Regions from separate parts of the Hungatella sp. SB206 genome, predicted to be linked through region 3. Evidence: a T-box and tRNA genes for the amino acid it is inferred to sense, from the RefSeq annotation. Region 3 holds a T-box; the other regions hold tRNA genes.
The links. The T-box of region 3 lies ahead of leuS (leucine--tRNA ligase). A T-box ahead of a tRNA ligase gene usually reads a tRNA of that ligase, here a tRNA-Leu.

Region 1 (2,258 bases), 1.8 Mb from region 3:
ATTTTCAAACAGGCCCTAGACAAAGACCGGTTCACGTCATGGTTGGCTGCCTTTTAAAGCTCAAGCCTGCGTGGAACATTTTAGAATCAGAAACATGTTGTAGGTTGAACCTTCAATATGCCTGATGATATCATATAGTTAGAAGCCATATAATATCACAAACTTATGTATGAAAAGGAGATTTCAAAATGTGTACAAGTTTTGCAGTATACCATCAAAAAAAGGCTGTTTACGGAATGAATTTCGATACCGATGAAATTGATTTAAAACTAATAGTCAACAGTTATCATGATAAGAACTTATTTTACTTTTCAGCCCTGTTAGAAAACAAATACAGGGATATCGCCGGTATGAACAGTGAGGGGCTTTTTATCTGTACGCAGGCCGTAGAATATGGTCCAGGCTTTCAGTCAGGCTGTGACGAAAATGATTGGTATGCCTTTGATATTCTTGATGAAGTGCTAAAGATAACAAGAAAATCATCAGAATTTTTTGAAATTCTCAATAAAAGAGTAATCTCCTATCCCAGAAATCCATTATTCCCCAATTTAGGACTGCATACTATGATTGCTGATAAAACCGGGGATGCATTTATTCTGGAAGAGGGAAATGATACAAACAGAATAACCCCTGTTTCGGGTGATTTTATTGTCATGACTAATTTTCCAAACGGGAATTTTAAGGAAGCAGATTATAATAGGGTATATGGGATCGGAGCTGACAGATATATTTGTGCTTATGAATATATACAGAATCATATTCATAGCTTTGGAATCAATGAAGCCTTCGAAGCTTTAAACAAGACCAGCCAGAAGAATACGCTCTGTTCAATCGTATATGATCCCTTAGAGAACGAAATTTATATCAGTTTTAAGAAAGATCTGAGCAAACGATGGAAAATCTCTATGATCGAAAAAACAATCCAGTCAACGGATGGATTTTTGAGCAGCAATAAAATCCAACTTACAAACGAAGAGATACTTGTGAATGATCTTATTCGCTTATATAAGTGAGAACCAAAAAAGCTTGAAACTCTCTTAAACAGAGACTTTCAAGCTTTTTTATTAATGCCGGCGACCGGAATCGAACCGGTACGGGCGATTAGGCCCGCAGGATTTTAAGTCCTGTGCGTCTGCCAGTTCCGCCACGCCGGCATATCATGATTTCTCATGAAAATGGGACCTACAGGGCTCGAACCTGTGACCCTCTGCTTGTAAGGCAGATGCTCTCCCAGCTGAGCTAAGATCCCGTTTTTGTAACATGCTGTGAAACGATACAACATATGCTGGTAGTGAATGCTGCATCAAAATGTTTCATGCAAACGACCCGGATGGGATTCGAACCCACGACCTCCGCCGTGACAGGGCGGCGCTCTAACCAGCTGAGCCACCAGGCCAGATTTCAAATATTTAGTTCAGTGTTAGTGGACCTTCGGGGACTCGAACCCAGGACCGACCGGTTATGAGCCGGTTGCTCTAACCAACTGAGCTAAAGGTCCAAACATAAATATAGTATGGTAACACTATGCTCAATGTCGCGTAAAATACACGCTCGTTTCGCAAGTGTGCTTAATTGCTAAGTTTGAAAGAACCTCACTAAACAATTAATGCAAGCCGATGATCGGACTCGAACCGATAACCTGCTGATTACAAATCAGCTGCTCTGCCAATTGAGCCACATCGGCATTCTCATTCCTCCCTGCATATGCCTGGTGGAACAAATGACCCCAACGAGATTCGAACTCGTGTTACCGCCGTGAAAGGGCGATGTCTTAACCGCTTGACCATGGGGCCTTATAAATTCGTATCTGCTGAGTCTGAAATACAAAGAAGTATTTCAAAACTCCCCGAGTAGGACTTGAACCTACGACAGCGCGGTTAACAGCCGCGTGCTCTACCGACTGAGCTATCGAGGATTATTATACCATGAGGTATCCTCTATTTCAAGGCATATACCCTCAAAACCACACATTGTACATATCTTTCATCCGTTCTTATTTCCTCTGCCATTTCTGACAACCTAAACCAACTTGGTTAAGCCCTCGACCTATTAGTGACAGTCAGCTACACATGTTGCCATGCTTCCACCTCTGCCCTATCTACCTCGTCGTCTTCAAGGGGTCTTACTCTTGCGATGGGATATCTCATCTTGAGGGGGGCTTCACGCTTAGATGCCTTCAGCGTTTATCCCTTCCCGACTTGGCTACCCGGCCATGGGTTTGATACCCAACCGGTACACCAGAGGTCAGTCCATCCCGG
Region 2 (2,258 bases), 3.3 Mb from region 3:
ATACGCAAAATTTTCGTTCAGTGAAAATCCCCACCTGTCTGAACACAGCGAGTTTGGGGATTTTCACTGGCTTTTAGTAAAATCCTGCACATTTAGAAATGCTTATGCCCGAAACCGGAACTGGAAAGGTCCAGGAAACGAAAGCGCCGGACCGGGAAGCGGCAGCTGGAAGCTAAGGCTGAACTGCTACTTTTTTTTATTTTTTTCAAATAACGGTTGACAAGTTTTGCAGTATCGTATATAATAACTCTTGCGTCGCGAGACGGTGGATAAAAATTACAGAGAAATTCTGTTTACGGGGTGTGGCTCAGCTTGGCTAGAGCGCCTGGTTTGGGACCAGGAGGTCGCAGGTTCGAATCCTGTCACCCCGATGATAGTAAAAAGATAACATTTGTTATTTTAACTACTGTCTCTCATGTTTATCTGCGGGTGTAGTTCAATGGTAGAACACTAGCCTTCCAAGCTAGATACGTGGGTTCGATTCCCATCACCCGCTTGTGAGTCTGTAGCTCAGTTGGATAGAGCAACGGCCTTCTAAGCCGTGGGTCGGGGGTTCAAATCCCTTCAGGCTCGTTTCACATCAATTAACCAGCGATGTGTGCGATTTGTTTATGGTGGGTATGGCGAAGTTGGTTATCGCGCCAGATTGTGGCTCTGGAGGCCGAGGGTTCGAATCCCTCTACTCACCTTTCCCTTATAGGGAATTTTTTTTTATCTGGAATTATCATACGATATTGGGCCATCGCCAAGCGGTAAGGCACAGGACTTTGACTCCTGCAGTCGCCAGTTCGAATCTGGCTGGCCCAGCTTTGGGATACTAGCTCAGGTGGTAGAGCACTTGACTTTTAATCAAGTTGTCCGGGGTTCGAGTCCCCGGTGTCTCAGTAATGATATGGTATGTAAAGACCATCCAAAAAAGTCGTCGAGTACGACTTTTTTTTGTGGAGTAAAGCTTCCTCTTTTTACGTTCTCATTTGACATTATTTTATCACTCTGTGCGACGCAACATACGGCACCTAAAAAACTTTTAGGCTACCTAAATATTTTTGTATATTCTGTATTCAATCTAGTATTTTCCTAAATATTTTTTAGATACTATGCGGATTGCCCTTTTTCCTCCTCCTGTATATAATAATGGTATCAAAGAAAGAGAGGTGTTACATATGACATATTTAGCATATATCGTAGTATTCTCACTGCTGGCATTGGAAATCTATCCGATTATCCGCAAAGGTGCTCACAAAGCTTAATTATAAATTCTTGACATTTCCGCCCTCAGATGGTATCATCCATTGGTGTCAGCGGGTATGGCGGAATTGGCAGACGCGCCAGATTTAGGTTCTGGTGGGAGACCGTGCAGGTTCAAGTCCTGTTACCCGCACTGAATCATGATAATCCGAACCCGGTTCCAATAGGGGACGGCTTCGGATTTTTAATTTATTTTTAGTGCAAAGCAAAAGCGGCGGTATCGTGAGTGATACCGCCGCTTTTTAATCTATTAACGGAGTTAAATTTTAGGAAGCTATTAAAAATAAATTTATGTATCAAGTCTTTTTTTCTTTTATATGGTACAATTAAATAACAATTCTTACACGACAAAAATTGATGTAATAGGGAGTGATTGTATGGAGGGAGAGATTATGGATTTAAACACATTTAGAAACGATAAAGAAATTATTCAATATTTAGAGGGACAATTGGAAAAAATAGATAGTTTAAATGAATGTAGATTATATAAAGAAGAGCAACTACAGTTAACTGATGAAATGATTCATTTTAGAAACTGTATTGAGTGGATTATTCGTTCAAATCAAGTGATTAAAAATGTTAAATATGCTTTAACAAGGTGCTTAAAATATGCTGAAGCTATGACATGGCCTTTAGAAGAAACAGATAACAAAGAACTATACTCATATTATCTGGAAGATGCTGTTTACCGTAATTTAGTACTTTGGGATATATTTCGGCAACTACTTAATGAATTTTATGAGTGCGGATTTTCAGAAAGTGATAATATTAGTATTTACAAGTTTTTGAGGGAAAATAAAAATAAAATTGGTGTTGATAAGGTCAACGGTATTTTAAATTATATCAATAGTTCTGACCACAAAATGGTTAGAGAAACTTTAAGGAATTCTTTTACTCACTCTGTTGAGGCAACATCTTCTTATTTTTTTCATAGGAATATAAATGGTAAAATTCAGCCTCAAATGGAATACTTTTTTCCAAAACATCCGTTTGAAAATTTGAATTTTGTT
Region 3 (2,258 bases):
AGATCGGCACCTTTGCACCATTTAACGGGTTGACGGCATAGCTGCCCGTAAATACACCCGTTTTTTCCTTATCCTGAAGACGGTCCACATTCGACTTCATGGAGGCTTCATAGATATACTTCTCCACCGCCTCCTTCGTCTCCGGCACGGCGAGACCGGCCGCCAGCGCATGCTCCGGGGCCAGTACCATGAAGGTCGCGCCGTACAGCGTATCCGGCCTAGTCGTATAGACTTTAATCGCGTCTTCCCGTCCGTCCACTTTGAAATCCACTTCTGCGCCGTAGGACTTGCCGATCCACTCTGTCTGCATCTTCTTGACCTTCTCCGGCCAGTCCAGCTTATCTAAGTCATCCAGCAGGCGGTCCGCGTAGGCGGTAATCTTTAACATCCACTGCCTTAAGTTTTTCTTCGTAACCGGTGTCTGGCAGCGTTCACAGCAGCCGTTCACCACCTCTTCGTTGGCAAGGCCTGTCTTACAGGAGGGGCACCAGTTAATCGGGAATTCCTTCTCATAGGCCAGCCCCTTCTTAAACATCTGAACAAAGATCCACTGCGTCCATTTATAGAATCCGGGGTCGGTCGTGTTGACCTCCATATCCCAGTCATATACCGCGGCGATCTCATTAATCTGACGCTTGATGTTGGCTACATTTTCAGCCGTGGATTTGGCCGGATGAACGCCCATCTTGATCGCATAGTTTTCCGCCGGAAGGCCAAAGGCATCCCAGCCCATCGGATGGATGACGTAATGTCCCTTTAAAATCTGATACCTGCTCCAGACGTCGGAGATCACATATCCCCTCCAGTGTCCCACATGAAGTCCGCTCCCCGACGGATACGGAAACATATCGAGACAGTAATACTTCGGTTTCTTCCCGTCATTGATATTTACGGGATTCTTTTTCCAGTTTTCGCGCCACTTCTTTTCAATTGCGCTGTGATTGTATGATGATGCCATAACAAACCATTCTCCTTCCTGATAAAAAATAAAATCCGGCTCCCTGGAATTCCGTAGGACAAACTTTCTTAGAAATAAAAAACGCGTCTCCACCGTCCAGGCCGCTCAGGCCATAACGATAGAGACGCGGATTCCTTCCACGCGGTACCACTCTATTTCATACAGAAGCTGTATGCACTTATCGGATACGCATTCATATCCTTCCCCCGATAACGGCTGGGATGCCGGCTGCACCTACACAAAAGCATCGCTTCCTTCAGTGAGCAACTCCAAGGCGAGTTCAGCCATCCTTCCCAACCGGCTCGCACCATACGCCGGCTCTCTGCATGTTCCAGACCGCTTACTGTTCCTCTTCACAGTATTTATGCTGACCATAAATGTATCACACTTGTGGGAACGTGTCAACCGCTATTTATCATTTCCCTGCAACTCCCACTCCTGCTTATGAAAACAGAAACAGTCCCACGGAGACAAAGAAAAAGAGGATCATGCCCAGATTTAAAAACAGGGTCTCAAACCGCCTTCCTCTCGGGATCGCCAGCATCGCGGGTTTTAAGTGGATCTCACGGCGGTAAAGGATCAGGAATACAACTCCCAGCACAACGGCCGCAATCATGAAGATGCCATAGGCCATGGCAAACCAGATATTATCTGCTGCATGAAGCGCTACAATCGATCCCATAAAATTGATCACCGCATGGAATATTACGGTATAACGCAGCTTTCCCGTGTTGATGTAGACGTATGCAAATACGACCCCCAGCCCGAAGGCATAGAAAAACTGATAAAAATTTCCATGGCTGAGCCCGAATAAGACACCCGACAGAACGATAGCCACCCGGTCGCCGTAATGAGCCACCCGGTCGATCAACAGCTTCCGGTACAGAAGCTCCTCAAATATGGGAGCCGCCACCACCGTCAACAGGAAAATTACCCACGTATCCAGATTCTCGATCAGCTCATTTACCGGATTTAAGAGAGGCTTGCCCTGGATTCCATTCACGATGCTCATGAGGACGGTTCCTATAATATTTCCAATGTACATAATGCTGATGCAGGCAAAAAAAGCAACCACCAGCCGCCCCGCGCCGAACGGCTGCCTCTGCGGCCTGCACGGCGTTCTCATGTCTTTCACAATGAGCCAGCATATCAGCGTTCCGAACAAATACATGGGAATCGAGCCCAGGAGCACGATCCACGTATTCCAGTCCCCCTTCCACCCCATTTTACCAAGAACTCCGAGTATCAGCCCCGCCTCCGCCTGCACCATAAGTCCCACCAGCAGAAATGCCGCGTATCC

Region 1: it has a tRNA-Leu gene. The T-box ahead of leuS (leucine--tRNA ligase) is inferred to sense a tRNA for this amino acid. The anticodon was not compared.
Region 2: it has a tRNA-Leu gene. The T-box ahead of leuS (leucine--tRNA ligase) is inferred to sense a tRNA for this amino acid. The anticodon was not compared.

What each region holds. Positions count from the first base shown of each region.
Region 1 covers NZ_CP096603.1:1,180,072-1,182,329, reverse strand. The annotation lists gene M1L66_RS05225 (DUF6783 domain-containing protein) at 1-125, shown strand, start outside; gene M1L66_RS05220 (linear amide C-N hydrolase) at 189-1,013, shown strand; tRNA gene M1L66_RS05215 (tRNA-Leu) at 1,069-1,154, opposite strand; tRNA gene M1L66_RS05210 (tRNA-Val) at 1,177-1,249, opposite strand; tRNA gene M1L66_RS05205 (tRNA-Asp) at 1,323-1,396, opposite strand; tRNA gene M1L66_RS05200 (tRNA-Ile) at 1,425-1,498, opposite strand; tRNA gene M1L66_RS05195 (tRNA-Thr) at 1,612-1,684, opposite strand; tRNA gene M1L66_RS05190 (tRNA-Glu) at 1,722-1,793, opposite strand; tRNA gene M1L66_RS05185 (tRNA-Asn) at 1,843-1,915, opposite strand; rRNA gene M1L66_RS05180 (23S ribosomal RNA) at 2,030-2,258, opposite strand, start outside.
Region 2 covers NZ_CP096603.1:6,228,451-6,230,708, forward strand. The annotation lists tRNA gene M1L66_RS27610 (tRNA-Pro) at 297-371, shown strand; tRNA gene M1L66_RS27615 (tRNA-Gly) at 426-496, shown strand; tRNA gene M1L66_RS27620 (tRNA-Arg) at 500-573, shown strand; tRNA gene M1L66_RS27625 (tRNA-His) at 614-689, shown strand; tRNA gene M1L66_RS27630 (tRNA-Gln) at 736-807, shown strand; tRNA gene M1L66_RS27635 (tRNA-Lys) at 812-884, shown strand; tRNA gene M1L66_RS27640 (tRNA-Leu) at 1,302-1,381, shown strand; gene M1L66_RS27645 (Cthe_2314 family HEPN domain-containing protein) at 1,626-2,258, shown strand, end outside.
Region 3 covers NZ_CP096603.1:2,970,771-2,973,028, reverse strand. The annotation lists gene leuS (leucine--tRNA ligase) at 1-958, opposite strand, end outside; T-box leader at 1,076-1,324, opposite strand; gene M1L66_RS12915 (CPBP family intramembrane glutamic endopeptidase) at 1,401-2,258, opposite strand, start outside.